3 regions of the Planomonospora alba genome follow, and region 2 is predicted to be linked to each of the others. Evidence: riboswitches for the same ligand, from Rfam matches in the RefSeq annotation. Region 2 holds a riboswitch; each other region holds the start of a gene.
What was found. Region 2 has a riboswitch for S-adenosylmethionine ahead of thrC (threonine synthase). Riboswitches for the same ligand answer to the same signal wherever they lie in the genome.
Positions count from the first base shown of each region.

Region 1 (9,866 bases), on a different contig from region 2:
TTGTTGAAGGAGGCCGAGCGGAGCTTCATCCGCCACGGCGTCTTCTCGCCGCGCGAGACCAGGTAGTAGCCGTTGATGCCCAGAGGGTTCTCCGTCCAGGCGTAGGTGTGGCCCTCGGGGACCTTGAGCACCTTGGGCAGGCGCTGGTTGACCGGGCCCGGGGGCAGCTCGCGCAGCCGCTCCAGGCAGGCGTCCGCCAGGTCCAGGGAGACCTTGACCTGCTCCAGCAGCACCTCGAAGCGGGCGTGGCAGTCGCCGGCCGTGCGGGTGACGACCTTCACCGGAAGCTCGCCGTAGGCCAGGTAGGGGTCGTCGCGGCGCAGGTCCATGTCCACGCCGGAGGCGCGGGCGATCGGGCCGCTCACCCCGTACTGCATGATCTGCTCGCGGGTGAGCACGCCGACGCCGCGGGTGCGGGCCGTGAAGATCTCGTTGCCGATGAGCAGGCCCTCGATGTCGGGCAGCCGCCGGCGCACGTCCGCGACGGCCTGCCCGGCCCGGCCGAGCCAGCCTTCGGGGAGCTCCTCCTTCAGTCCGCCGACCCGGTTGAACATGTAGTGCATGCGTCCGCCGGAGATCTCCTCCATGACGGCCTGGAGCGTCTCGCGCTCCCGGAACGCGTAGAAGACCGGGGTCATCGCGCCCAGCTCCAGCGGGTAGGAGCCGAGGAACATCAGGTGGTTGAGGACCCGGTTGAGCTCGGCCAGCAGGGTCCTGGCCCAGACGGCCCGGACCGGGACCTCCATGCCGAGCATGCGCTCGACGGCCAGGACCACGCCCAGCTCGTTGGCGAACGCCGACAGCCAGTCGTGCCGGTTGGCCAGCACGATGATCTGCCGGTAGTCCCGCACCTCGAACAGCTTCTCCGCGCCCCGGTGCATGTAGCCCACGATCGGCTCGGCGGCGCTGATCCGCTCGCCGTCCAGCGTCAGCCGGAGCCGCAGCACGCCGTGCGTGGACGGGTGCTGCGGGCCGATGTTGAGGACCATGTCCTCGGTCGCGAGCTCCTTGCCGCCGGCGCCGCCGCCGACGAGTGAGGCTCCGGCACCGATTCCCACGACCCGTTCCGTCATGGGGCCATCATCCCTCAGCGGGGGCCCGCCGGGTCCACCCGGCGGGGGTCACTTCGGCGCCGGGGCGCCGCGGCGGGAGACGATCTCCTCCAGGGCGCGGACGAGGCGGTCGACGTGCTCGTCGGTGGTGCCGATGCCGATCGAGGCACGGACCGCGGAGACCGCGGTGTCCGCGCAGCCGCCGTCCTTCACCCCGCCCAGCAGGTGGCGGACGAACGGGTGGGCGCAGAACTTGCCGTCCCGCACGCCGACGCCGTACTCGTCGGAGAGCGCCTCGGCGACCTCGCGGGCGGTCAGGCCCTCCACGACGAAGGAGACGATGCCGACGCGCGGGTGGTCGGGGCCCCACAGGGCCAGCTCGTGCACGCCCTCGATCCCGGCGAGGCCGGTGCGGAGCCGGGCGAGCAGGCGCTCCTCCTCGCGCACCAGCGCCGTCCACCCGGTGGCGCTCAGCGCGTCGCAGGCGGCGGCCAGCGCGACGGCGCCCAGCACGTTGGGGGTGCCCGCCTCGTGCCGGGCCTCGGGGTCGGCGTGCCACTCCGCGCCCCCGCCGTCCCCGGCGCCCACGGACCGCACCGCCCCGCCGCCCTTGAGGTACGGCTCCGCCCGCGCGAGCCAGTCGGGGCGGCCGACGAGCACGCCCGTGCCGAAGGGCGCGTAGAGCTTGTGCCCCGAGAAGGCCACGTAGTCCAGGTCGAGCGCGGTCAGGTTGAGGCGGCGGTGCGGGACGAGCTGGGCCGCGTCGACGAGGATGCGGGCGCCGTGCCGGTGGGCGATGTGCGCCAGGGCGGCGATCGGCCACAGCTCGCCGGTGACGTTGGATGCGGCGGTCACCACGAGCAGCTTCGGGCCGTCGACGCCGGCCAGGGCCTCGTCGGCCGCGCGGACGGCCTCGCCGGGGAAGGCGGGCGGCGCCAGCCGTACGGCGCCGGCCCAGGGGAGCAGCGAGGCGTGGTGCTCGGTGTCGAAGACGACGACGGTGGTGCCCTCCGGCAGGGCGCGGGCCAGCAGGTTGACGGCGTCGGTCGTGTTGCGGGTGAAGACCACCGCGTCGCCGGGGCGGGCGCCGACGAAGGCGCGGACGGTGTGCCGGGCCTGCTCGTAGCGGGCCGTGGTGAGCTGCGAGGCGTAGCCGGCGCCCCGGTGGACGCTGGAGTAGGCCGGGAGCGCGGCGGCGACGGCGGCGCTCACCGGCTCCAGACAGGGGGCGCTGGCGGCGTAGTCGAGGTTGGCGTAGGGGACGAGCCTGCCGCCCCGGACGGGGACCGCGAGGTCGGCGCCGAGCACCGCGGGGATCGGCCGGCCGGCGGCGGCCCGCCGTACGGGCTCGGGAACGGCGGCGGGGACGACGGTGCCGGTGGTGGGGATGCCGAGCAGGGACACGCCAGGACTCCTTCGAGGTCATCGGACCCCAAGCCCCTGCGAGGCGTGGCGATGGTGCGTGGAGCCCGCGCTTGACCGGCACCACCCCGGTGCCGGACCAGGTCCTCACCCGGGGCACCCCGCCGCGGACGCGAGGGTTGCCGGCCAGCGAGCCGGGGCTTGTCACTGGCACTCATGACCTACCGCGAACTATAACCGTCCCCGTCCGCCGGTCCGCAAGTCGGACACGGAATGGTGTCGGCCGCCGCGGGCAGGAACCTCCGGCGCCCGCCGATCGTCTACGCGGCGTGACCGGCTGGAACACCACGACCCCCTGGAGGAGGCGGCGATGGACTGGGTGACCGACCCGCAGATATGGGTGGGATTCCTCACCCTCGTCGGCCTGGAGATCGTCCTCGGCATCGACAACGTCATCTTCATCTCGATCCTGGCGGGCAAGCTCCCGCCCGAGCAGCGCGACAGGGCGCGCAAACTCGGACTGATCGCCGCCCTGCTCACCCGCCTGGCGCTGCTGTTCGCGCTGTCCTGGGTGATCCGGTTGACCGCCCCGCTCTTCGAGGTCCTCGGACAGGAGATCTCGGGCCGCGACCTGATCCTGATCCTGGGCGGCCTGTTCCTGATAGGCAAGAGCGTCTTCGAGATCCACGACAACCTGGAGGGCAAGTCCGGCCACGCCGGAGGGAAGGTGGCCTCCTCCTTCACCGCGGTGATCGTGCAGATCATGATCCTGGACATCGTCTTCTCGCTCGACTCGGTGATCACCGCGGTCGGCATGGTGGACGAGATCGGCGTCATGGTCGCGGCCGTCGTGGTCTCGGTCCTGGTGATGCTGTTCGCCTCCGGGCCGATCAGCCGCTTCGTGGACCGGCACCCGAGCATCAAGATGCTCGCCCTGTCCTTCCTGATCCTCATCGGCGTGGTGCTCCTGGCCGAGGGCTTCGAGCAGCACATCCCCAAGGGCTACGTCTACTTCGCGATGGCCTTCTCGCTGCTGGTGGAGATGCTCAACATCCGCATGCGCAGCAAGGCGGGCGCCCAGGAGCCGGTGGAGCTGCACCATCGTTACGAAGAGGAGAAGCCCGCCGAGGGATAGGCGGATTACGATGCCGATGTGAGGTTTGATCCTTGGAGTCCGGAATTCGTCGCCCATCCCTACGACGTCTACGCCGAACTGCGCCGTGAGCGGCCGGTCGGCTTCTTCGAGCCGACCGGCCAGTGGCTGATCGCCCGGCACGCCGACGTCAACGCGCTGCTGCGCGACCGCAGGCTGGGCCGCTCCTACCTGCACACGGCCACCCACGCGGAGTTCGGCCGGCCCGACGACCCGGAGTTCCAGGAACCGTTCTGGAGGGTGATCCGCGCCGGGATGCTCGACGTCGAGCCGCCGGTCCACACCCGCCTGAGGCGGCTGGTCTCCAAGGCGTTCACCCCCCGCATGGTCGAGGCGCTGCGGCCCAAGGTCGCCGAGCTCGCCGGCGGGCTGGTGGACCGGTTCGCCGAGCGCGGCGGCGGCGACCTCATCGCCGAGGTGGCCGAGCCGCTCCCGGTGACCGTGATCGCCGAGATGCTCGGCGTGCCCGAGGCCGACCGGCACCTGCTCCGCCCCTGGTCCGCCGACATCTGCGGGATGTACGAGCTGAACCCCTCGATCGAGGCCCAGCACACCGCCGTGCGCGCCGCGCAGGAGTTCTCCGCCTACCTCGTCGACCTGGCCCGCCACCGCCGGGAGCACCCCGGCGACGACCTGATCAGCGCCCTCGCCCAGGTCGCCGACGAAGGCGACAGGCTCACCGAGGACGAGCTGGTCGGCACCTGCGTGCTGCTGCTCAACGCCGGGCACGAGGCCACGGTCAACACCACGGGGAACGGCTGGTGGGCGCTGTTCCGCAACCCCGCCGAGCTGGAGCGGCTCCGCGCCGACCACTCCCTGATCCCCACCGCGATCGAGGAGCTGCTGCGCTGGGACACCCCGCTGCAGATGTTCGAGCGCTGGGTGCTGGAGGACATCACGGTCGGCGGGGTCGACATCCCGCGCGGCTCCGAGGTGGCGCTGCTGTTCGGCTCGGCCAACCGCGACCCCGAGGTGTTCGAGGACCCCGACCGCCTCGACGTGGGGCGCAGGGACAACCCGCACATCTCCTTCGGCGCCGGCATCCACTTCTGCCTGGGCGCGCCGCTGGCCCGGATCGAGCTGGCCGAGTCGTTCGGGGCGCTGCTGCGCCGGGCCCCGAAGATGGAGCTCGCCGCCGAGCCGGTCTGGGGGCCCGGCTACATCATCCGCGGCCTGCAGGCCCTGCACGTCCGCATCTGAGCCCGCCCGGCCCGCGGCGTTCCCGGGAGGGGGCCCGGCGACGCTTCCCGGCCGGTCCCGCCGCGGGTTCAGCGGCGCTCCTGGACCAGCCAGCCGAAGCCGCCGAGGCCGCCGGGGTCGACGAGCTCCGCCTCCTGGGAGGCCCGCGCCAGGGCCTGGAGGTAGCCGCGCGGGTCGGTGCGGGCGAGATCGAGCGGAGGCCGGGCCCCGGTCACGCCGAGCGCGCGCAGCGCCTCGCGCTGCGTGGTCAGGGCCGTGGTCACCGCCCCGGCCCGCTCTCCGGCGGCCGCGCAGGCGTCCAGGGCGACGTGCGCGGTGATGTCGCACGAACCGTCGGGCACCGGCGCGACGAGCGCCCCGTCGCGGTAGCCGGCCAGCGTGCCGTACGGCGGGCGGCCGTCCGCGGAGTGCGCGTAGTCCACGGCGACGGCGCGCCCGCGGGCCAGCCGTACGACGACCTCGGCCCAGGCGTCGTCACGGGACCTGCCGATCTCGGCCCGCTCGCCCGCGGCGCGGGTCGGCCACCAGCGGGCCAGCCAGGCCAGGTCGGCCTCGGCGGGCGCGTCCCCGAGGCGCTCCTCGCCGGTCGCGGGATCGACCAGCACGAGGCGGAACCCGTCGGTGGTCCGCTCGGCGACGTCCAGCGGCACGTTGTCCAGCCACTCGTTGGCGACCACCAGTCCGCAGACCTCCTCCGGGCAGGCCGCCGACCAGGCGATCTCCTCGGGCAGCCGGGGCGGCCGGGGGGCCAGGTCAACCGCGGTCACCCGGAGCCTGGGCCGCAGCGCCGCCGGGGCGAGCTCCGCGACCCGGGCGGCCAGCACGCCCTCGCCGGCGCCGACGTCCACCAGGTGGACCTCCGGCGGCCGGCCGAGCAGCTCGTCCACCTCCAGCAGCTCGCGCAGCACGGCCTCGGCGAACACGCCGGAGGCGCCGACCGAGGTCCGGAAATGCCCGGAGGGGCGCTCGCGCAGGTAGAAGCCCTTCTCGCCGTAGAGCGCCGACTCCATCGCGGCACGCCAGGTCAGCCACATGGGCGCAGACGTTACCGGCCGCGCGGGGGGAGGCGGGTGACGCCACGGGGCGTGCCGGGGGAATCGTTTGGCGCGCGCGTGACACGCCGCGCACCGGCGTTACCCGGCCTTGCCGTCACTTTGCGTTAACGTTGCTCACTGTCGGCGGCGGTCAGTGCCCGGCCCGTTCCCCCAACGGGCGCGGTCCTGGCGCCGATCGGCGCTGCTGGTGGCCTGTGTCGGCACGCGGGCGCCGGGTCTCTGGGGAACGGACCCGGCGCCCGCCGGCGTCTCCGGAGGTGCCGCGCCGCCGCTGCCGGAGCCCCGCCCGTTACGCTGGTCGACTGGGGAGGAAGGCCCCACGACGGCGAAGGACGGGACCTCGTGGACACAGATCATCGCCCGGCACGGCTGGCGGTCGGGGTGCTCGGAGCCGGACGGGTCGGTTCGGCGCTCGGCGCGGCGCTCGCGCGGGCCGGCCACCGGGTCGTGGCCGCCAGCGGCGTCTCCGACGCCTCCCGGCAGCGGGTGGCCGAGCGGCTCGGCCTGACCCCCAGCAGCCCCGAGGACGTGGTGGCCCGCGCCGACCTCGTCCTGCTCACCGTCCCCGACGACGCGCTGCCCGGCCTCGTCGCCGGGCTCGCCGAGACGGGAGCCGACCTGCGCGGCAAGCTCCTGGTCCACACCAGCGGCGCGTACGGCCTGGCGGTGCTGAACCCGGCGGTCGAGAAGGGGGCGCTGCCCCTGGCGCTGCACCCGGTGATGACCTTCACCGGCGCCGCCGACGACCTGAGCCGGCTGACCGGCATCACGTTCGGCGTCACCGCGCCGGAGCGGCTCCGGCCGGTGGCCGAGGCGCTGGTCATCGAGATCGAGGGCGAGCCGGTCTGGATCGAGGAGAAGGACCGGCCGCTCTACCACGCCGCCCTGGCGAACGCGGCGAACCACATGGTCACGCTGATCGCGGAGTCCTCCGAGCTGCTGCGCGGGATCGGCGTGCAGGAGCCGGGCCGGATGCTGGGCCCGCTGCTCGGCGCCGCCCTGGACAACGCGCTCCGGCTGGGCCTGGCCGGGCTGACCGGTCCCGTGGTGCGCGGCGACGCGGGCACGGTCCGCAGGCACGTGGACGCGCTCATCCTCGCCGCCCCCGAGGCGGCGGACGCCTACGTGGTCCTCGCCCGGCTCACGGCCGACCGGGCGCTCGCGGCCGGGCTGCTCAAGCCCGAGGCCGCCGAGTGCCTCCTGGACGCCCTGGGCGGGGGCGGGTGACGTCCCGGCCCGGCGCGCGGGCGCCGGGCCGGGACCGGGGCACCGGGCCGGGGGGCGGGCGGAGGCGGGCCGCCCCGGCGCAAGGACCGACAGTCGACACCCGGAGGACCGGGGCGGGGAGGCGATCCCCGCCGGCCGGCTCCGGAGACCTCTCGTGAGGAGAAGCATGGACGTGATCGTGGCGGGTGACCGCGCCGGGCTGGCCGAGGCGCGCCAGATCCTGCGGATCGGCCGCGAGGTCTCCCCGGGCCGGGCCGCGCTGGCGCTGGTGCCGACCATGGGGGCCCTGCACGAGGGCCACCGCTCGCTCATCCGGCTGGCCCGGGAGCGGGCCGAGCACGTCGCGGTGAGCGTCTTCGTCAACCCGCTGCAGTTCGGCCCGGGGGAGGACTACGCCCGTTATCCCCGGACGTTCGACACGGACCTGGAGGTGTGCGCGGCCGAGGGCGTGGGCGTGGTCTTCGCCCCCTCCGCCGAGGAGATGTACCTGCCGGACCGGCAGGTCGGCGTCTCGGCGGGGAGGATGGGCACGATCGTCGAGGGGGCGTCCCGGCCGGGGCACTTCGACGGGATGCTGACCGTGGTGCTCAAGCTGTTCAACCTGGTCCGGCCGGACGTGGCGGTCTTCGGCCGCAAGGACGCCCAGCAGCTCGCGCTGATCCGCCGGATGGTGCTCGACCTGGACCTGCCGATCGAGATCGTGGGCGCCCCCACCGTCCGGGAGGCGGACGGCCTGGCGCTCTCCAGCCGGAACCGCTATCTGTCCCCGCACGAGCGGACCTCGGCGCTGGCGCTGTCCAGGGCGCTGTTCGCGGGCGCCGAGCAGCGCACGCCCGCGCAGATCCGGCGGGCGGCGCGGGCCGTGCTCGACGCCGAGCCCGGCGTGGACCTCGACTACCTGGTCCTGGTGGACCCGGCGACCTTCACCGAGGTGGGGGAGGAGTACACCGGGGAGGCGGTCCTCGCGGTCGCCGCGCGGGTCGGGACTACGCGGCTGATCGACAACGTTGTTCTCACACTGGGCTGACTCTTACCCTGGAACCCCCTGTCCGGCGTGCACGCCCGCGAGGCGGCGCGACCCTGTGAAAGGTGAACGGCGCATGCTCCGTACCATGCTCACCTCCAAGATCCACCGTGCCACCGTGACCCAGGCCGACCTGCACTACGTGGGGTCGATCACCATCGACGAGGACCTGCTGGACGCGGCCGGGCTGCTGCCCGGGGAGCAGGTCCACGTGGTGGACATCGACAACGGCGCCCGGCTGGTGACCTACACCATCGCCGGGCCGCGGGGCTCGGGGGTCATCGGTGTCAACGGCGCCGCCGCCCGGCTCGTCCACCAGGGCGACCTGGTGATCATCATCGCCTACGGGCAGATGGAGGACGCCGAGGCCAGGACCTTCCGGCCCCGGGTCGTCCACGTCGACCGCGACAACCGGATCGTCGACCTCGGCGACGACCTGGCCGCCCCCGCCCCCGGCACCGCCGACCTCCGGGGCGACCTCGTCGCCGGCTGACGCCCTCCCCGGGGTCCCCGGAGCCCCGGCGGACCCCGGGGAAGCCTCGCGGCGCGCCCGGCGTTATCGTCATGATGACGAAATCCGCGGGACGCACCGCCCGCGGAGCGACGCCCCGGTGTCGCCACGCGACCCGCCCCGAGGAGGCGACTGATGAGTATCCCGGCGATCCCTCAGAGACTGACCGCGCCGGAGCCGGGCTGGACGGTCGAGGCGGACGTGGTCGTGGTCGGCTCCGGGATCGCGGGCCTGACCCTGGCGCTCCGCTACGCGGAGCTGGAGCCGGAGGCGAAGGTCCTGGTCGTCACCAAGGACGTGCTCTCGGCGGGCTCCACCCGCTGGGCGCAGGGCGGCATCGCCGCCGTGCTCGACCCGGACGACACCCCCGGCGAGCACCTGTCCGACACGCTCATCGCCGGGGTGGGCCTCTGCGACGCCGAGGCGGTCCGGGTCCTGGTGACCGAGGGGCCGGACGCGCTGCGCGGCCTCATCGCGGCGGGCGCCCGGTTCGACACCGACACGGCCGGCGGGCTCCAGCTCACCCGGGAGGGCGGCCACCGGCGCAACCGCATCGTGCACGCGGGCGGCGACGCCACCGGTGCCGAGGTGCAGCGCGCGCTCGTCGCGGCGGTCCGGGCCGCGGAGATCGAGGTGATCGAGCACGCGCTCGTCCTCGACCTGCTCAAGGACGCCCGCGGCCACGCGGCCGGGGTCACCCTGCACGTGATGGGCGAGGGCTCGCGCGACGGCGTGGGCGCGGTCCGCTCCCGCGCCGTGGTGCTCGCCACCGGCGGGATGGGCCAGGTCTACGCCGCCACCACCAACCCCCTCGTCTCCACCGGGGACGGGGTGGCGCTCGCGCTGCGGGCCGGGGCCGTGGTGCGGGACCTGGAGTTCGTCCAGTTCCACCCGACGGTGCTCTGGCTGGGCGAGGGCGCGACCGGCCAGCAGCCGCTGATCTCCGAGGCGGTCCGCGGCGAGGGCGCGGTGCTGGTCGACGCCGACGGCGTGCCCTTCATGCGGGACGTGCACGAGCTGGCCGACCTGGCCCCCCGGGACGTCGTGGCCAAGGCCATCATGCGGCGGATGCGCGAGACAGGCGCCGACCACATGTACCTCGACGGGCGCCACTTCGGCGAGGAGAAGTGGCGCACCCGCTTCCCGACGATCCACGCGGTCTGCCTGGAGCACGGGATCGACCCGGTCAGGCAGCCGATCCCGGTGGCCCCGGCCGCCCACTACGCCAGCGGCGGCGTCCGCACCGACCTGCACGGCCGTACCAGCGTGCCGGGTCTGTACG
Region 1 covers NZ_BAAAUT010000007.1:61,406-71,271, forward strand. The annotation lists gene ABD823_RS05850 (NADH-quinone oxidoreductase subunit D) at 1-1,073, opposite strand, end outside; gene ABD823_RS05855 (aminotransferase class V-fold PLP-dependent enzyme) at 1,122-2,456, opposite strand; SAM riboswitch class IV at 2,519-2,636, opposite strand; gene ABD823_RS05860 (TerC family protein) at 2,785-3,549, shown strand; gene ABD823_RS05865 (cytochrome P450) at 3,568-4,767, shown strand; gene ABD823_RS05870 (SAM-dependent methyltransferase) at 4,836-5,801, opposite strand; gene ABD823_RS05875 (Rossmann-like and DUF2520 domain-containing protein) at 6,165-7,049, shown strand; gene panC (pantoate--beta-alanine ligase) at 7,216-8,076, shown strand; gene panD (aspartate 1-decarboxylase) at 8,150-8,566, shown strand; gene ABD823_RS05890 (L-aspartate oxidase) at 8,720-9,866, shown strand, end outside.
Region 1: linked by a shared signal. The riboswitch ahead of ABD823_RS05855 (aminotransferase class V-fold PLP-dependent enzyme) and the one ahead of thrC (threonine synthase) in region 2 are both predicted to bind S-adenosylmethionine.

Region 2 (9,866 bases):
ACCGGGTGGCCGACCACGAGGTCCGCGAGATCGTCGCCTCCCTGCGCGGCACCACCCGCTACAACCCCGGCCGCGCGGCCCTCGCCCAGCGCCTGGCCCACCAGGTGCTCGTCCGGATGGAGCAGCGCGGCGAGTCCCCCGACGACCGGGTGCAGGACGCGGTCGCCCGCTCCAGGCCGGTCAAGCAGCTCGTGGAGCAGGTCTGGCCCAAGCTCACCCCCCAGCAGGTCCTGCACCGGCTGCTGAGCGACCCCGCGTTCCTGGCCGCCGCAGCGAAGGACGACCTGTCCGCGCAGGAGCAGGCCGCGCTGCTGTGGGCCAAGCCGCCCAAGTCGTTCCGCTCGGCGAAGTGGTCGGCGGCCGACGGCGCGCTGCTGGACGAGCTCGGCGACATGATGGAGCGCACGCCGTCCCTCGGCCACCTGGTCGTGGACGAGGCCCAGGACCTGTCGGCGATGCAGCTGCGCGCCCTCGGCCGGCGCTGCCGCAACGGGTCGGCCACCGTCCTGGGGGACCTCGCCCAGGGCACCACGCCCTGGGCGGCGCGCTCCTGGAGCGAGGTCCTCGAGCACCTCGGCTTCCCCGAGGGCGGCTCCGCCGGGGACGGCGGCAGCGGGGGCACGGTCACCGAGCTCACCCTGGGCTTCCGCGTGCCGCGCGAGGTCCTCGACTACGCCGCCCGCCTGCTGCCCTCCGTCGCCCCCGGCCTGGCCGTACCCCGCTCCCTGCGCCCCGGCGCGGGCTCGTTGACCGTACGGCACGCGCCGGACCTGGCCGCGTCCCTGGCCGAGGCGGCCGGGCAGGCGCTGCGGCGCGAGGGCTCGATCGGCGTCATCGTCCCCGACGCCCGCGTCTCCGCCGTCTCCGAGGCGCTGGCGGACCTCGACCACCGCGTGCTGGCCCCGGACTCCGTCGAGGAGCACCGCCTCCTGGTCGTCCCGGCCACCCTGGCCAAGGGTCTGGAGTACGACCACGTCATCGTGGTGGAGCCGGCCGACATCGTGGAGGCCGAGCCGCGGGGCCTGGCCCGCCTGTACGTGGTGCTGACCCGTGCGGTCACCTCCCTGACCGTGCTGCACTCCAGGGATCTTCCGGCCGAGCTGACCGGCTGATCCGGTTCCGAGGCGGCTGGTAGCGTGCCGCGCATGGAAGTGATCATCCGGCACGGGCGGATCGAGGACGTCGAGGCGCTGCTGGCCTTCTGGCTGACGGCCGCCGAGGGGACGGACCGGCACGACGATCCGGCCAAGGTGGCCGCGCTCATCGAGCGCGACCCCGAGGCGGTCCTCGTCGCCGAGGTCGACGGGGAGATGGCCGGCACGCTGATCGCGGGCTGGGACGGCTGGCGGGCGCACCTGTACCGGCTGGCCGTGGACCCCGCCCGGCGGCGCCGGGGCATCGGGAGCGCGCTGATCCGGGCGGCCGAGGAGCGCTTCGCGGCGTTCGGCGCGTTCCGCGCCGACGCCATGGTGCTGCACGGCAACGAGCTCGCCCACCGCGCCTGGGGCGCGGCGGGTTACGCCCCCCAGCCGCAGTGGGCCCGCTGGGTCAAGCCGCTGACCTGACGGGCCGCGGGAACGCGGATCACCGCCGCCTTCCCGCCGGAGGGGCCGGGGCCTCCGGCCGTCCGGGAGGGGCCGCGAGGAGCACCGGGGCGGAAAAGAAAGGGCCGGTCCCCGAGGGGACCGGCCTCTTCTGTCACGCGGGAGAGGGACTAGAAGTCCATGTCGCCGCCGCCACCGGGCATGGCGGGGGCCTTCTCCTTCTCGGGCTTCTCGGCGATGACGGCCTCGGTGGTGAGGAACAGCGCCGCGATGGACGCCGCGTTCTGCAGAGCGGAACGGGTCACCTTGGCCGGGTCGATGATGCCCGACTCGAACATGTTGACGTAGTCGCCGGTGGCGGCGTTCAGGCCCTCACCCGGGGTGAGGTTGCGCACCTTCTCCACCACGACGCCGCCCTCGAGGCCGGCGTTGACGGCGATCTGCTTGAGCGGCTCCTCCAGAGCCTTGCGGACGATCGCGGCACCGGTGGCCTCGTCGCCGTTGAGCTCCAGCTTGTCGAAGGCCTTGGCGCCAGCCTGCAGCAGCGCGACACCACCGCCGGGGACGATGCCCTCCTCGACCGCGGCCTTGGCGTTGCGGACGGCGTCCTCGATGCGGTGCTTGCGCTCCTTGAGCTCGACCTCGGTGGCGGCACCGGCCTTGATGACGGCCACGCCGCCGGCCAGCTTGGCCAGACGCTCCTGGAGCTTCTCGCGGTCGTAGTCGGAGTCGGTGTTCTCGATCTCGGTGCGGATCTGGTTGACCCGGCCCGCGATCTGCTCGGCGTCACCGGCGCCGTCGACGATGGTGGTCTCGTCCTTGGTGACGATGACCTGGCGGGCGCGGCCGAGCTGGTCGAGGGTGGTGCTCTCCAGCTTCAGGCCGAGGTCCTCGCTGATGACCTGGGCGCCGGTGAGGATGGCGATGTCGGTCAGCATGGCCTTGCGGCGGTCGCCGAAGCCCGGGGCCTTGACCGCGACCGAGCGGAACAGGCCGCGGATCTTGTTGACGACCAGGGTGGCCAGGGCCTCGCCCTCGACGTCCTCGGCGATGATCAGCAGCGGCTTGCCGGCCTGCACGACCTTGTCGAGAACCGGGAGCAGGTCCTTGTTGGCGGAGACCTTGGAGTTGACGACGAGGACGTACGGGTCCTCGAGAACCGCCTCCATGCGCTCCGGGTCGGTCACGAAGTAGGGCGAGATGTAGCCCTTGTCGAAGCGCATGCCCTCGGTGAGCTCCAGCTCCAGGCCGAAGGTGTTGCTCTCCTCGACGGTGATGACGCCTTCCTTGCCGACCTTGTCCATCGCCTCGGCGATCATCTCGCCGATCTGGGCGTCGCCGGCGGAGATGGAGGCCGTGGAGGCGATCTGCGCCTTCGTCTCCACGTCCTTGGCCAGCTTGGCCAGCTCCTCCGAGACGCGCTCGACGGCGGCCTCGATGCCCTTCTTCAGGGCCATCGGGTTGGCGCCGGCGGCGACGTTGCGCAGGCCCTCGCGGACCAGCGCCTGGGCGAGGACGGTGGCGGTGGTGGTGCCGTCACCCGCGACGTCGTCGGTCTTCTTGGCGACCTCCTTGACCAGCTCGGCGCCGATCTTCTCCCACGGGTCCTCGAGCTCGATCTCCTTGGCGATGGAGACACCGTCGTTGGTGATCGTGGGGGCGCCCCACTTCTTCTCCAGCACGACGTTGCGGCCCTTGGGGCCGAGGGTCACCTTCACGGCGTCGGCGAGCTGGTTCATACCGCGCTCGAGACCGCGCCGGGCGTCCTCGTCAAACGCGATCATCTTGGCTGCCATACGGCTAGACCTCCCAAACACAGGGTGGCGTGCACCGGATCGAGCCGACGCCCGCGACGGCATGTGGGTCCGCGGCTCCGTTCGGCGGACCCCATCGCCTCGATCCAGGGTTGGCACTCTCGCACAGAGAGTGCCAACGAACTGTTTAGCACTCTACCCTGCCGAGTGCAAGCCGCGGCGCGCTGAGCTGGGCTTCGCTCACAGCAAAGAGGTCAAACCGTACGATCCCCAAACTTCGCGGACGTATCCCCCAGAGTGGATGCGAGCCTCCCGGGGAGGCCGCGATCCCGGACACGCGAAAGCCCGGCCCCCCGGGTGAACCGGGCGACCGGGCCGACGCGCGGGAGGGTCCACACGGACTGCGGTGCCGCCGGACCCTCCGGTCATCTCCTCCGGCCGATCCGCCGGACGTCCGGGCTCAGACGGTCCTGACGGACTCCGCCTGCGGCCCCTTCTGCCCCTGGGTGATCTCGAACTCGACCCGCTGGCCCTGCTCGAGCGCCCGGTAGCCGTCCATCAGGATCGCGGAGTAATGGACGAACACATCCTTACCACCGTCTACCGCGATGAAGCCGTAGCCCTTGTCCGCGTTGAACCACTTGACGGTGCCCTGCGCCACTTCCGTCTCCTCTTACCGACCTTGAAGACCACGCCCATTCCACTCGCGAGGTCTTCGATCTCCGCGGCGAAGGACATCGCCCCATCGATCGTTCTCGACCATACCTGTGGGACACCGTAGGGCAACAGAGTCAATCCACTAATCATCCGTTTACCCGTGACTTTGGCACGAGAACAAGCTTTTGCTCGCACTGCAATTTAGTTCAACATTGCATTATTTCCTGATGTCACACATATGAACCCCCGCCACAAAACACGACACCCGCACGCGGCCGGAGCCGGTGCGGGTGTCGTGGCGGGCCCCGCGGGCGCCCGGAGGGGCACCCGCGGGGATCGGATCAGGCGGGCGGTCAGCCGCCGGCGACCGCCGGGATGATGGAGACCTGGACGCCGGACGGAGTGGCGGTGTCGAGGTTGTCCGCGAAACGGACGTCCTCTTCACCCACATAAACGTTGACAAAACGCCGGATCTTGCCCGTTTCGTCGAGGATCCGGGCACCGATGCCGGGGTAGTCCGCGTCGAGCTTCTCCAGGACCTCCCGGAGGGTCGCCCCTTCTCCGCTCACCTCGGCGGCACCATTGGTGTATGTCCGGAGAATCGTCGGAATTCGCACAGAAACGCTCATAATCCAGTACCTTTCGCGAGTTCTCAGGCGAGCGCGGCGCGGAATGCGTCGAGGGACGGCCGGATGACCGCGGTGGGCCGCGCCCGGTCCGCCACCGCGTCGAGGGTCTTCAGCCCCTCGCCGGTGTTCAGCACGACCGTCTCGCCGTCCGGGTCGAGCCGGCCCTCGGCGACCAGCTTGCGCAGCACGCCGACGGTGACGCCGCCCGCCGTCTCGGCGAAGACGCCCTCGGTCCGGGCCAGCAGCCGGATCGCGTCGACGATCTCGGCGTCCGTGACGTCCTCGACCGCGCCGCCGGTGCGCCGGGCGATGTCCAGCACGTACGGCCCGTCGGCCGGGTTGCCGATCGCCAGCGACTTGGCGATCGTGTCCGGCTTGACCGGGCGGATCACGTCGTGGCCCGCCTTGTAGGCGGCGGAGACCGGGGAGCAGCCCTCGGCCTGAGCCGCGAAGATCTTGTACGGCTTCTCCTCGACGAGCCCGAGGGCGATCAGTTCCCGGAAACCCTTGTCGATCTTCGTGAGCTGGGAGCCGGAGGCCACCGGCACGACGATCTGGTCGGGGAGCCGCCAGCCGAGCTGCTCGGCGATCTCGTAGGCGAGCGTCTTGGAGCCCTCGGCGTAGTAGGGGCGGAGGTTGACGTTGACGAAGCCCCACCGGTCGCCCAGCTCGTCGCCGATGAGCTCGGAGCAGAAGCGGTTCACGTCGTCGTAGGTGCCCTCGATGCCGACCAGGCGCCCGCCGTAGACCGAGGCCATGACGATCTTGGCCTCCTCCAGGTCGGCGGGGATGAAGACGCAGGCGTCCAGGCCGGCCCGGGCCGCGGCGGCGGTGACCGCGCCGGCGAGGTTGCCGGTGGAGGAGCAGGACAGGGTGTGGAAGCCGAAGTTGCGGGCCGCCTCGACCGCGATGGCCACCACCCGGTCCTTGAAGGAGTGCGTGGGGTTGCCGGAGTCGTCCTTCACGTGGAGGGCGCGGACGCCCAGTTCGCGGGCGAGGTTGTCGGCCTTGACCAGCTTGGTCCAGCCGGGCGCCATGTTGCGCTTGGCGGTGACGTCCGCCGGGACCGGCAGGAGCGAGCGGTAGCGCCAGATGTTGGCCGGTCCGGCGGCGATCTGCTCGCGGGTCACCCGGGGGAACTCGTAGGCGATCTCGAGAGGACCGAAACACTCGGCACAGGCGAAGCTGGGGCCGAGGTCGTAGCGGGCACCGCACTCGCGACAGGACAGGGCCACGGCGGGGCCGAAGTCGAGCGACGTGGTGGTGGTTTCAGCGGTTGCAAACGCCATGAAGCGAGGCCTTTCCCTCATCTTCGTCTGCGACCACCTTGATCGCAGACCGGAATTGGCACCTGTCCCGGCCGACCTCGTCAGATCACGAGTCTTGAACCGGGAGGGTTGCCGGGGCTTCGCAGGGCCGGTCCCTCCACCCCTCTGGATGAGCACGTATTCAGTTGTCGGACCTGCTGAGCAGGTTGAAAGCACTCTACCCCGGCGGCTCACCGCCCTGACCACCCGTCTCATTTCCCGAGACGGATCGTGTTAGCCGGTGGACGCCCTCCGCAGGGAGCACCCGCCCCCGGAGCACGGGGTCAGGAGCCGTAGGCCTCGCCCAGCGCGCCCTGGACGTACTTGCGCGCCTGGTGGATGCGGGACTTGGCGGTGCCGAGCGGGATGCCGAGCTGCTCGGCCACCTCGTTGTAGTCGAGCTGGCAGATGTCGCGCAGCACCAGCGCCTGGGCCAGCTCCGGCTTGGATGCCTCCAGCGCCTCCATCGCGTCGAGCAGGTCCAGCCGGGAGCCCGCGATCACGCTCACCCGGGCGACGTCCGGCTTCTGCAGCGGCAGCTCGTCGGAGCTCTGCTCGGCCGCGCGCCGCTTCAGCGAGCGGTAGGTGGTCCGCGCGCAGTTGGCCGTCACGATGTGCAGCCACGTGCTGAAGCGGGCCCGGCCCTCGAAGCGGCCGATGTTGCGGGCCACCGCCAGCAGCGTGTCCTGGCACGCCTCCTCGGCGTCCTGCCGGTAGGGCAGGATCCGGCCGCAGTGCCGCAGCACGTCGGGCTCGATCCGCCGCAGCAGCTCACCCAGCGCGCGGTGGTCCCCCCGGGCGGCCGCCCGGGCCAGCTCCTCGGTCGTCTCGTCCAGCGCCATCACGAGCCCCCATCAGCGATCACTGTCGCTGGACATCCTAGGGTCGGAGGCAATGTTTGGTTAACCTCGGAGGCAAGCGTGCCCCAGGACGGGCAGACCTCCCGGCGTCCGCAGTAGTCCTAGAAGCTGAGGGGCGTGTTTCCCGTAGGCGAGGAAAGCTCATGAACACGATCCTGGTGGCGTCCAATCGTGGCCCCGTCTCGTTCACCGTCTCGGAGGACGGCTCGCTGTCCATGCGTCGGGGCGGCGGCGGACTGGTGTCAGGTCTGTCGGAGGTGGCCAAGGAGCTGGACCTGCTCTGGGTCTGCGCCGCGCTCTCCGACGGCGACCGCGCCGCCGTACGGCAGGCGCCCGGCGGCCGCCTCGACCAGACGGGATACGACACCGGCGCGCTGCGCATGCTCGACATCCCCCCGGCGACCTTCCACCGCGCCTACAACGCGGTGGCCAACTCCACGCTCTGGTTCGTCCACCACCTGCTCTACGACACCGCCAACACCCCGCACTTCGACGCCCGCTTCCGCCGGGAGTGGGAGTCCTACCAGTCCTACAACGCCGCGTTCGCGGTGGCGCTGGCCGAGGAGGCCGCGCACGGCGCGCAGGTGCTGGTGCAGGACTACCACCTCAGCCTGACCCCGGCCATGCTCCGCGTCGAGCGTCCCGACCTGCGCATCGGGCACTTCTCGCACACCCCGTGGGCGCCGCCGGAGTACTTCGCCCTGCTCCCGGACGACGTCGCCGCCGAGCTGCTGGAGGGCGTCCTGGGCGCCGACCACGCGGGCTTCCTGACCGTGCGGTGGGCCGAGGCGTTCATGGACTGCTGCGAGACGGTGCTCGGCGCGCGGGTGGACCGCCAGGGCCACACCGTCTCCCACTGCGGCCGCACCACCCGGATCGGCGTGCACCCGCTGGGCGTGGACGGCGAGGCGCTCTGGGCCCGGGCGAGCGAGCCCGACGTCGAGTCGCACATGGCCGCCCTGCGCGACCAGGTCGGCGACCGCAGGCTGATCGTGCGGATCGACCGGACCGAGCTGTCGAAGAACATCGTCCGCGGGCTGACCGCCTACCGGGAGTTCCTGGCCGCCCATCCGGAGTGGCACGGCCGGGTCGTGCACCTGGCCTTCGCCTACCCGTCCCGGCACGACCTGCCGGAGTACCGGGAGTACACCGCGGCGGTGCAGCGCTGCGCCAAGGAGATCGAGGACGAGTACGCCACCGAGGACTGGGATCCGCTCATCCTCAACGTCAACGACGACTATCCGCGCTCCCTCGCCGCCTACCGGCTGGCCGACGTGCTGCTGGTCAACCCCATCCGCGACGGCATGAACCTGGTGGCCAAGGAGGGCCCGATCCTGGCCCCGCGCAGCGCGCTCGTGCTCTCCCGCGAGGCGGGCGCGGCCGCCGAGCTGGGCGTGGACGCCCTGCTGGTCAACCCCTACGACGTCTCGGCCACCGCCGAGGCCCTGCACCGGGGGCTGGTCATGCCGGAGGAGGAGCGGCACCGGCGGGGCGCACGGCTGGCCGCCGCGGCCGCCGCGCTCCCCCCGCACCTGTGGTTCGCCGAGCAGCTGGCCGCCCTCGGCTGGTCACCCGACCAGGTGAGATAGTTTCAGTGGACATCCCACCTTTTTTCGTCCACGCGGGGGAAGCACTTGGCCACGATCACACCCGTCCGGCTGACCCGTGATCGCGCCACCTGGCTCATCTACCTCCAGCTCGGAGCCTTCGCCACCTACCTGTACGGCCTCAGCGCGGCCCTGCCGCTGCTCCGCCTCGACCTGGGGATCTCGCAGGCGGTCGCCGGGCTGCACGGCACCGCGATGGCGGCCGGCGCCGTCCTCACCGGCCTCGCGCTGCCCTGGCTGACCCGCAGGGTGGGCCGCCGGGCCGTCACCTGGACCGGTCTGGCGGGCATGAACGCCGGTGTGCTGCTGGTGATGGCCGGCAGCGCCCTGGCCGCCCTCCCTGTCACGCTGCTCGGCTACGCCGTCGCCAGCGGGATGGCCTCGATCACCCTCTACTCGGGCATGGCCGCGCTCAGCGACCACCACGGCCCGGCGGGTCCCGCGGCGATCAGCGAGGCCAACGCGCTCTGCGTGGCCGTCGGCGTCGCGGTGCCGTTCGCGGTCAGCGTCGCCGCGCAGAGCGCGCTCGGCTGGCGGACGGCGCTGCTGCTCACCCCGGCCGTGACCGTCGTGCTCGCGCTGACCATGGGGCGCGTCTGGATCCCCGAGGACGGCCGGTCCCCCGGCGGCGCGGCCGGTGCGGACGGCACGGCCCCGGCGGAGGGCGGCCGGTTCGGCGGGCGGTTCTACCTGGCCGGCGGGGTGCTGTTCTGCTGCGTCGCGCTGGAGTTCTGCTTCAACCTGTGGGCGGCGAAGCTGGTCTCCGACCAGACGGGGCTCTCGGCCGAGGTGGCGGCGACCGCGCTGACCGCGTTCACCGCCGGCATGGCGGCCGGGCGGTGGGGCGGGGCCCGGCTGGCCCTGCGCGTGCGGCCCGGCGCCCTGCTCGTGGCCGCGCTCGCGGTCACCGGCGCGGGCTGGGCGCTGCTGTGGGCGAGCGGGAACCCCGTCGTGTCCTATCTGGGCCTGCTGGTGTCCGGGCTGGGGGTCGCGCTGCACTTCCCGCTGGCGCTCTCCCGCGTGCTGGCCGCCTCCGGCGGCCGTCCGGACCGGGCCTCGGCGACGGCCTCGGTCTTCTCCGGCGTCGCCATCGGCGCCGGGCCGTTCCTGCTGGGCGCGCTGGCCGACGGGTTCGGCACCCGGCAGGCGTTCCTCCTGGTGCCCACCCTGATCGGCCTGGCCGTCGGCGGGGTCCTGGCGGCCGCCCCGCGGAGCGGCGTCCGGACCGGCGCCGCCGCGGGCGGGCGGCGGGACCCCGAGACGGCGGACGGGACCGCCGACGGGCGGTGAGGACCGGGCGGGCGCCGCGGAGTCCGCGGCCCGCCCGCCCCTGACCGTCAGCGCCAGGCGGCGTTCCTCAGCGCCTTCGCCAGCCCCGGGGTGTTCCACACGTCCACCACCAGGATCTTCGAGGAGGGCAGGTACCACTCCCGCTGGGTGAAGCTCCTGGTCTTCCTCCCGGACGGCGTCACGCAGGTGTTGCCCCAGGCGGAGTACTTCGCCCGGTG
Region 2 covers NZ_BAAAUT010000056.1:21,829-31,694, reverse strand. The annotation lists gene ABD823_RS27510 (HelD family protein) at 1-1,112, shown strand, start outside; gene ABD823_RS27505 (GNAT family N-acetyltransferase) at 1,146-1,565, shown strand; gene groL (chaperonin GroEL) at 1,715-3,340, opposite strand; gene ABD823_RS27495 (cold-shock protein) at 3,759-3,959, opposite strand; gene ABD823_RS27490 (MoaD/ThiS family protein) at 4,309-4,584, opposite strand; gene thrC (threonine synthase) at 4,608-5,873, opposite strand; SAM riboswitch class I at 5,888-6,028, opposite strand; gene ABD823_RS27480 (RNA polymerase sigma factor) at 6,176-6,733, opposite strand; gene ABD823_RS27475 (alpha,alpha-trehalose-phosphate synthase (UDP-forming)) at 6,895-8,340, shown strand; gene ABD823_RS27470 (MFS transporter) at 8,386-9,648, shown strand; gene ABD823_RS27465 (hypothetical protein) at 9,696-9,866, opposite strand, start outside.

Region 3 (9,866 bases), on a different contig from region 2:
CCCACTCCGAGCTGACGAGCACGTCGTGGTTGATGTGCCACCAGAAGTCGTAGGCGAGGTACTGCGGGCCCCGGTCCACCTCCCAGCGGCCGAGCACCTCGAACGAGGTGTGGTCGAGGATCGCGATGCCCCCGGGGCCGTCCCGGCCGTCGGCCCCGCCGAGCGCCGAGACGTAGATGCCCTCGGGCCCGCAGTGCACGGTGTGCGGGCGGGAGTAGCCGGCCCGCGAGGCCAGCTCCTCCGGCTCGATCACCTTGACGATCTCGGGGCTGACCCGGCCGGCGGTGTCCAGGATGTAGATGCGCGAGGAGCGCAGGCCGGGCACGACGAGGTAGCGGCGCTCGACGTGGGGGTGCGGGGCGTAGGGGCAGAGCGCGCTGCTGCAGGCGTTCCAGCCGAAGTGGTGGAGCTCGTCCCCGGTGTAGGGCAGGTCGGTCCAGCCGACCACGCGGCCGTAGGAGGGGGAGGAGGGGTCGGTGTCGAGGACGGCTATCGCGTCGGGCCGCTCCGCGCCGCGGTCGAAGGCGGCGACGTAGGCCAGCCGCTCGGCGGGCGCGGCGGCGGCGTCCCTCGGGGACGGGTAGAACGTGGGATCAGGTGTCCAGAGTGCCATGCCCCCATAATCCCAACATTACCTACACGGTCAATAGGTATTCAAGGTGGTGACCGAATCCGGCCTCCGGTCTATTTTCATGTAAATCCAGTAGGGAATGTTGACTTACTGTCCGTCGGAACGTAGCGTCGAGAGGGCGACCAGGGGCGGTGTCCGGACCGGTTCGGCCGGTTCGCCGTCCGCTGGGCGGTGCGTCGGCCGGCCGGGTCTCGCGTCCCCCGGTCGGCCGGCGCCGGAGCGCGGCGTGCGGCGCCGCGGTCCCGGCCTTGGGGCGCCGATGACCAGGAAGTCGGGCATGGGCATGCGCGTCCCCCTCTCCCCATTTACCTTATTTTCCTACCAAATGTGTGGGATAATCTGGTCATGAGCCTGGATCAGACCCGCTCGTCGAGCGCGCGCGCCGAGACCCCCCTGACCGCCGCGATCATGGCCGGGCGGTGGATACGGTCGGCCGCCGTCGACGACGGGCGGGGCCGCCACTGGAGGGCCAACCCGGACCCCCGGGGCCGGTCGGCCCTGGCCGCGGAGCCGGCCTCCCTCTACGCCGGGGCCGCGGGCGTCGTGCTGTTCTTCCTGGACCTGGCCGCCGCGACCGGCCACGAGGCATATCTCGAGGACGCGCGAGCCGGGGCCCGCTACCTCGCCGCCACCTGGCGCGACCAGACGGATCTGTCCCTCTATCACGGCCTGACCGGCGTGGTCTTCGCCCTGGCCGAGGTGGCCTGGGCGACCGGGGAGGAGGGGTTCGCCGCCGAGGCGCGCGCGGCCGCCGACCGGATCGTGCGCGCGGCGCGCCCGCTGGACGACGGCGTCGGCTGGTCCAGGGACCCGGCGCAGCGGGGCGACGGCGGGATCGTGCTGGGCCTGCTGCACGTCTCCGGGATGCTCGGCGTCCCCGCCTACGGGGAGGCGGCGGTGGAGGCGGGCCGGCGCATCGCCCGCCTGGCGGTGCCGGGCCACCTCTTCGGCGACTGCCCCGGCCTGCCCGCCGACGCCGTCACCCCCGGCTTCCTCTCCGGGACCGCGGGCACCGCCTTCCTGCTCGCCCGCCTGTACGGCGTGACCCGCGACGAGCGCTTCCTGGAGGCCGCGCGCCGGGGCGCCGGCTTCGTCCGCGAGGTCAGCGCGGTCGGCGAGCGGTGCGCCCTGGTCCCGCACCACGTGCCGCAGGGACGGGACCTGCACTACCTGGGCTTCTGCTCGGGCTCGGCGGGTGTGGCGAGGATGTTCTACGAGCTGTACCGGGTGACCGGCGACCGCGGCGACCTGGAGTGGGCCGGGCGGCTCGCGCACGGCGTCGTGCGCAGCGGCGTCCCGCGCCGCCGCACGGCCGGGTGCTGGAACACGGCCTGCCAGTGCTGCGGCACCGCCGGGCTGGTCGAGCTGTTCACCGGGTTGTGGGCCGCCACCGGGGACGAGGCGCACCTGGAGTTCGCCCGGACGCTCGCCGAGGACCTGATCGGCCGCGCCACCGGCCACGACGACCGGGGCTACCGCTGGTACCAGGCCTACCGGAGGCTCCGGCCGGAGGAGGTCACGGCGGACACCGGCTACATGGCCGGGGCCGCGGGCATCGGCGCCGCGCTGCTCCACCTGGACGCCGCCGGGCTGGCGAAGAACCCCCGCCGGGTCGTCCTGCTGCCCGACAACCCGTTCCCGGCGATCCCGCTGCCGGCCGCCGCGCTGCGCCGCTCCGAGGGCCGCGGCTGAGGCTCCCGTCCGCCCTTCCGGGCCGGGATCCCCGCCCGGCTCCGCGCCCGGGGTCCGAGGCGCCGTCCGCGGGGCGGGGCCGCGCGTCACGGTGGAGCACGTGGACGGCGAGGCCGGGCTGCGCGACGCGGTCGAGCGGGCACGCCTGGACGCGGGGCTGGTGATCCCCCCGGACTACGACGCCGGGATCCGGGCCGGGCGCCAGGTCACGCGGCGCTACCTCACCCGCCCCGGCGACCTCGGCTCCCACGACGTCGCGCTGTGGACGCGCTCGGTCGCGGCACGGGAGGCGGTTCTCGTGCGGGCCGCGTGGTTCGGCGCGGCCGAGGGAGCGGGCACGTTCGACGAGGGCCTCGCCGCGACGGGGAGCGCGTCCGTGCCGGGCCTGCGGGTGCGGGTCGCCACCGCCGGCGACGCGCTCTTCCCCGAGGGGTCGGGCGCGTTCTCCGCCTCGGCGCCCGCGATGCTGCTGATGTTCGTCTTCCTCGCCGCGCTGCTCGCGCTGGGCGCCTGGCGGCTGCGCCGCACGCTCACGGCGTGACCCCCGGCGCGGTCGCCGGGGGTGCGGAGGGCGGGGCGCCGGGGGCGGGGCCTCGCGCCGGGGAGCCCGCGGCGCCGCACGACCGGTCCCGGCCGCCCCGGTGGCCGAGACCGGTCGTGCGGGTCAGGCCGCGACGGGGGAGTAGGCGGTGGCGTCACCGGCGAGCACGGTGCTCGGCCGGCCGTCCACGCCCACCGGGACGTCCCCGGCGACGGTGACCCGGTGCAGGCGGCGGGGGCGGTCGCCGAAGTCGTGCACGACCCGGTGCTGGGTGGCGCGGTTGTCCCACACCGCGACGTCGCCCGGCGCCCACTTCCACCGGACGGTGTTCTCGACCTGCGTCACCTGCTCCTGGACGAGCCGGATGAGCGAGGCCGAGGCCTCGGACGGCAGGCCCACCAGGCGCCGGGCGAAGTCGCCCAGCAGGATCGCGCGTTCCCCGGTCTCGGGGTGCACGCGGACCACCGGGTGCTCGGTCTCGAAGACGGTGGAGGAGAACACCTCGGCGTAGGCGCGGGCCCGCTCCGGGTCGTCGGAGAAGGCCACCTTCGCGTAGTCGAACCGGTTGGTGTGCACGGCGCGCAGCCGGTCGAGCAGCTCGCGCAGCTCGACCGGGAGGTGCTCGTAGGCCGCGACCGTGTTGGCCCAGAGCGTGTCGCCGCCCGCCTCCGGCACCTGCACGGCCCGCAGCACCGAGGCCAGCGGGGGCCGGTCGACGAAGGTGACGTCGGTGTGCCAGCGGTCGACCTTCTGCCCGCCGCTGTAGTCCAGGTCGAGGATGTGCGCGCTGCCGCCGAGCGCGGGCACGGTCGGGTGCGCGGTGGTCAGCTCGCCGAGCAGGCCGGCGAAGGCGACCTGCTGCTCCTCGTCGAGGTGGTCCTGGCCGCGGAAGAAGATCGCCTTGTGGGTGAGCAGGGCCAGGCGGATCCCGGCCACGACGTCGGCGGGCAGGTCGCCGCCGAGCCGCACGCCGGAGACCACCGCGCCGATGCGGCCGGCGATCGGGGTGATGGTGAGGGATGACATGGGTTGCTTCCTTCCGTTCGCAGGGGGACGCGGGAACGGAAGGACCGACAGAGCGCGCTGGCCACGCGGCAGAAGTCCACGTGGCCCCGGATGGTCAGCAGAACCGTGGTCGTCACGGTCGCACCGTAGGCAGGGCGCCCGCCTATTGTCAATATAACCAGTAGGAAATTAGGGATACTTCGGGTGCCGCTCCGGAGTTCCGGCGCGGGTGGGGCTCCGTCGCCGCCGACGGCCCGGAGGGCCGCCCGGTTCCGGCCTCCCGGGACGCTTGACGCATATCCATGTATTCCCTACCCTTTTAATAGGTTAAGAGATTCGGCGCCAAGCCCCGGCTGGCCGAACGGCAACCCTCCGGCCCGGCGGGGTGCCTCCGGGGAGGACCTGGCGGCACGGTCGGCGTGCCGCAAGCGCGGACCACGACCGAGGAGATGAGGACGCAGTGCGCCGTTCATCCGATCCCTCCGACCCGACCACCGTCCCGTCCGTCCCCGGCCCCGCCGTGGAGCCCGACCGGGTGTCCGCCGGAGAGCCGGTGATCGTGTACGGCATGGGCCCCGCCCTCACCGGCCTGCTGGAACCGCTCACCCTCGGACGCGGCGGGAGGTTCGTGCGGGACCACGACAGGGGCCTGCTCTACCTGCCCGGCGGCCGGGAGCCGCTGCTGCACGTGGGGTCCGACAGGGGAGTGCCGCACCACGCGAGGCCCGGCTACGCCCTGCGCGGCGCGCCACCGCCCCTGCCGCGCTTCCTGACGCCCTCCGCCCTGCCGGACGGTCCGCTGAGCTTCCGGCACGACGTGTGGCCGCTCGCGGCCAAGGAGTTGGCGTTCGCCTACTACCACGAGCTGTTCACCGCCCACCCGAGGCGGGTCAGGGGGGACTGGGCGGAGTTCGAGGCCGCCCTCGCCGCCGAGGAGTGGGGCGGCAGGAGCGTACGCGCACTGGTCAGGAAGTCGGTGCCCGCGGTCGCCGACCGCCTCGACCTCGGCCGGATCGACCGCCCGCTCCACGGCATCAGGTTCGGCGGCCCGGCCGGGCTGCGGCGCTGGATGGACGGCTACCTGGCGGCCGTCCTCGACCGCCGCGCCGACCCGGCCCACAGCGCGGACCTGGCCCTGATCCACGGACTGCGCGCCGTGCGGGCCGTGCTGGCGGGACTGCCCGCCGACCGGCTCGCCCCGGACCCGTGGTTCTGCGGGTTCGCCGCCTTCCTGGCGGAGGGGCCGCCCGCGCCGCGCCTGGAGGAACTGCGCGCGCTGGCCCGGGCCGGGGTGGTCGCCTTCCTCGGCGCCGGCGTCCGGGTCGTGCCGGACGAGTGCGCCGGGGGCTGGCGGGCGACCGGTCCCACCGTTCCCGGCGCCGTCCACGCCCCGACCCTGATCGAGGCGCGGACGCCCGCGCCGGAACCGGACCGGACCGCCGCCCCGCTGCCGCGGCGCGCCGGCGCGCCGGCGGCGGAGCGGACCGCGGCCGGCACGCGCCTGCGCGTCGTGGCGTGAGACCTCGTGGCCCGGGACGGAGGAGACAGAGGATGACATTCGGCAGAGGCGTGCTCCCCCTCGCGCTCGCCGCCGTGCTGGCGCTCGCCGGGTGCGGCGGGGACGGGCAGGCGGGGCCCCGGACGGGCAGGCGGCGGACGGCGGCTCGCTGGTGTGGGCCGTGGAGACGGAGCCCGTCACCTTCAACCCCCACCTGTGGGCCCGGAACAAGGCCCGGCTGCTGGTGTTCAACCAGTTCGACGCGCTGCTCGCGCGGGACGCGGAAGGCGGGTTCCTGCCCTGGCTCGCCACCTCGTGGGAGGTCTCCGGCGACGGGCTGGCCTACACCCTGGAGCTCCGCGAGGACGTCACCTTCCACGACGGGGAGAAGTTCGACGCGGCGGCGGTGAAGGCCAACTTCGACCAGCTGCTCGCCCCCGGCTACAACCCCTCGGCGGTCGCGGTCCAGCTGCGCTCCTTCGACCGGGCCGAGGTGGTCGCGCCGCACACCGTCAAGCTCGTGCTGAAGGAGCCCGACGGGCTCTTCCTGGACTTCCTGTCCTCGCCGTACGCCGGACAGGTCTCCCCGAAGTCGCTGAGGACCGCCCAGGACCTCAAGGCGGGCGGCCCCGGCGCGGTCGGCACCGGGCCGTTCATCCTCGACCGGTACGTCCAGGGGCAGGAAGTGCGCTACCGGCGCAACCCGGCCTACCGCTGGGCGCCGCCGAACGCCGCCCACTCCGGGCCCGCGCACCTGGCCGAGGTGACCTACCGGTTCCTGCCCGAGGCCGCCGTCCGGGTCGGCGCGCTCACCTCCGGCCAGGTCCACGTCATCGAGGGCGTGCCCGCCACCGAGGCCGCCCTGATCAAGGGCGATCCCGCGCTCCGGCTGCGGACCGCCCTCAACTCCGGGACCGCCTTCTCCTACTACTTCAGCCTCTCCCACCCCCCGTTCGACGACCGGCGGGTCCGTGAGGCGTTCCGGCACGCCGTGGACGTGGACGCGGTGCTGAAGCCGGTCTACCAGGGCACGGCGACCCGGGCGTGGAGCATCGTCGCCTCCTGCAGCCCGTTCTACGACGCCACCCTGGAGAGGACCTACGGCGGCGACGAGGCCGAGGCCGGCGCGCTGCTCGACGCGGCGGGCTGGTCGGAGCGGGACGCCGAGGGCTTCCGGGTCAAGGACGGCAAGCGGCTGACCGTGCGCCTGGTGTCGTCGGCGCCGTTCGTCCGGGACCGGCGCGACGTCCTCGCCCAGGCCGTCCAGGCCCAGGTCAAGCAGCGTGCCGGGATCGGCCTCCGGTTGCAGACCGTGGAGCAGGGCGCGGCGGAGAGGGCCTTCGCCGAGGACCGGTACGAGATCTTCGAGAACTCCCGGGGCGACGCCGACGCCGGCGCCGCGCTCAACCTGATCCTGCCGGAGGGCGCCGCGATCAACCGCACCCGCTTCGCCGACGAGAAGGTCGACCGGTGGCTGGCCGAGGCCGCGGCGAGCTCCGACCCGGCCGAGCGCAGGGAGCTGTACGCCGAGGTGCAGCGGGCGGTCGCGGCCGAGCACGCCATCGTCCTGCCGCTCTACGTGCCCGCCGACCAGATCGCCGCCGGCGCGGAGGTGAAGGGGCTCGGGTCCGCGCCCGTCACCGGCACCCCGGGCAGTGCCTACGACGTCTCGCTGGGCACATGAGCCGCGAGCGCACGGGCATGCCGTACCTCCGCCACGCGCGGGCGCTGCTGCGGCGGTCGGCCTCCGGGCTGGCCGTGCTCTGGGCCGCGGCCACCGCGGCCTACGCCGCCCTGCTGGCCGCACCCGGCGACACCGTCTGCTCGCACTGGCCGTCGCGCTCGCGACCGCGGGCCGGTCGCGGTGGCCGCGCCGTACGGCCTCCGCCGCCGAGCTGGTGGCGGTCTCGGTGCCCCCGTTCGTGATCGGGCTCCTGCTGCTGTCGCTGTTCTCCTTCACGCTCGGCTGGTTCCCGGTCTCCGGCGACCGGGACGCCTCGGCGCTGGTGCTCCCGGCACTGGCCCTGGGACTGCCGATCGCCGGGACCCTCGGCCAGGTGCTCCGCGAAGGGCTGGAGCGGGCGCTGGAGCAGCCGTTCGCGACCACCGCCCGCTCGCGCGGGCTGACCGAACGGGCGGTGGTCGCCAGGCACGCCCTCCGGCACGCGCTGCTGCCCGCCGTCACACTGGCCGGCTGGCTCGTCGGCGGCCTGCTCGGTGGGACCGTCATCACCGAGGCGGTCTTCGGCCGCCCGAGCCTCGGGCAGGTCGCGCTGGAGGCCGTCACGGGCAGGGACATGCCGGTGGTCATGGCCGTGGTGCTGCTGTCGGCGGCCGTCTACGTGTGCGTGAACACCGCCGCGGACCTCGCCTACCGCGTCGTCGACCCCCGGCTGAGGAGCACCTGATGGCCGGAACCGCGCTCCCGGCGCCCGCGGGGCGCCCCCTGCGGCACGGCCCGGCCGTCACCGCGCCGGCCGTCCTGCTCGTCCTGCTGGCCGTGGCGGTCGCCGCGCCCGGCCTGCTCACCGGCACGGACCCGCTGGCGGCCGATCCGGTGCGCGCGCTGGAGCCGCCGGGCGCGGAGCACTGGTTCGGCACCGACCACCTCGGGCGTGACGTGCTGTCCCGCGTCGTGCACGGCACGCGGCACTCGCTCAGCATCGGCGTCCTGGCGACCGCGCTCGCCGCAGGCGCCGGCCTGCTCCTGGGCCTGGCCGCCGGGCTGGCGCCCCGGTGGGCGGACGAGGCGCTGGCCCGCTCCTTCGACGTGCCGGCCACCTTCCCCGAGCTGGTGCTCGCGCTCCTGGTCATCGCCGTCATCGGCCCGGGGACAGGGAACGTGATCCTGGCCATCGGTGTCGCGCAGATCCCCACCTACGCCCGGGTGGTACGCGTCCAGACCTTCGTGGTCCGGCGGGCCGGGTACGTCGAGCAGGCGGTGACCTTCGGGCACTCCCGCGCCCGGATCGTCGCCCGGCACGTGCTGCCCAACGTGCTCGGCCCGGTCCCCGTTCTGGCCGCCATCGGGCTCGGCCAGGCCGTCATCGCCGCCTCCGGGCTCGGCTTCGTGGGGATGGGGCCCCAGCCGCCGGCCCCGCACCCCTCGTGGAGGTCGAGGACCTGCGGGTCCGCTTCCCCTCCGCGGGGGTGGAGGCCGTACGCGGAGTCTCCCTGTCGATCGCGCCCGGCGAGTGCGTGGCCCTCGTCGGGGAGTCCGGCTCCGGCAAGAGGGTGACGGCCCGCTCCCTGCTGGCCGCCGTGCCCTCCGCGGCGTCACGGGGGACACGCCTGTCCGTGCCCCTGTCCGTGCCCCTGTCCGTGCCCCTGCCCGCGCCGCCGTCCGCCTCCCCGTCCGTCTTCCCGTCCGCCTCCGGGCGCGTCCCGCTGCCGCCCCGGACGGTGGACCGCTCCACGCCGGTGCTGGAGGCGCGCGGCCTGGCCGCGGCGTACGGCGCCCGCCGGGTGGCGGACGGCGTCTCCTTCACCCTGCACCGCGGCGAGACGCTCGGCGTCGTGGGCGAGTCGGGGTCGGGCAAGACCACGCTGTCCCGCATCCTCCTCGGCCTGCTCGACCCGCTGGAGGGCGGGGTGCGGCTGCACGGGCGGAGCTGGAGCGGGCTGCCCGAGCGCCTGCGCCGCCCCTGGCGGCCGATGGTGCAGCTGATCTCGCAGAACCCCCTGGAGTCGTTCGACCCCCGCCACACGGTGGGCCGCCTGGTCGCCGAGCCGATGCTCGGCCTGCCCCGCGCGCTGCGCGAGGAGCGCGTGGCCGGGCTGCTCGACCGGGTGGGGCTCTCCCCGGCGCTGGCGGGCAGGCGCCCGCACGAGCTCTCCGGCGGCCAGCGCCAGCGGGTCGCCTCGCCCGGGCCCTCGGCCCCCGGCCGGACGTCCTCGTCTGCGACGAGCCCGTCGCCGCCCTGGACGTCTCGGTCCAGGCGCAGGTGCTGGACCTGCTGGCCGACATCCAGGCGCAGGACGGCACCTGCGTGGTCTTCGTCTCGCACGACCTGCCGGTGGTCCACCACGTCAGCGACCGGGTGCTGGTCATGAGGGACGGGCGCGTCGTGGAGGAGGGGGACGTGGACGACGTCTTCCTCCTGCCGCGGCACCCCTACACGCGGCGGCCGCTGGCCGCGGTGCCGGAGGCGCTCCGCTCCGCCCCGTAGGCGGGTGCGCGAGGGGGCGTCCCGGGGCCCCGGGTCCCCGGGGCGCCCCTTCGCCGTGTCCGGGCGCCGGCGGGTCCGCCGGGTCCGGGGCGGCCGCAGGTGCCCACCGGGCGGCGAATTCCCCTACGGGCTTGACGGGAATCCGTTCCGGCCCTATAAACACACTAAGTCTACTAAATAAGTGGGAAATGGAGAGAACTCATGAACGCTCGCAGGGTCCGCGGAGCGCTGGCCGCGCTGGCCGCCCTGGCGCTCACCACCACGGCCGCGGCCTGCGGGAGCTCCGAGCCCGCCACGACCGCCGCGGCCGGGGGCGGGGCGGAGGCGCCG
Region 3 covers NZ_BAAAUT010000061.1:3,046-12,911, reverse strand. The annotation lists gene ABD823_RS28430 (selenium-binding protein SBP56-related protein) at 1-613, opposite strand, end outside; gene ABD823_RS28425 (lanthionine synthetase LanC family protein) at 977-2,323, shown strand; gene ABD823_RS28420 (hypothetical protein) at 2,424-2,864, shown strand; gene ABD823_RS28415 (TauD/TfdA dioxygenase family protein) at 2,988-3,890, opposite strand; SAM riboswitch class IV at 4,195-4,306, shown strand; gene ABD823_RS28410 (hypothetical protein) at 4,330-5,388, shown strand; gene ABD823_RS28405 (ABC transporter substrate-binding protein) at 5,549-7,051, shown strand; gene ABD823_RS28400 (hypothetical protein) at 7,048-7,293, shown strand; gene ABD823_RS28395 (ABC transporter permease) at 7,188-7,775, shown strand; gene ABD823_RS28390 (ABC transporter permease) at 7,775-8,605, shown strand; gene ABD823_RS28385 (ATP-binding cassette domain-containing protein) at 8,518-9,420, shown strand; gene ABD823_RS28380 (ABC transporter substrate-binding protein) at 9,738-9,866, shown strand, end outside.
Region 3: linked by a shared signal. The riboswitch ahead of ABD823_RS28410 (hypothetical protein) and the one ahead of thrC (threonine synthase) in region 2 are both predicted to bind S-adenosylmethionine.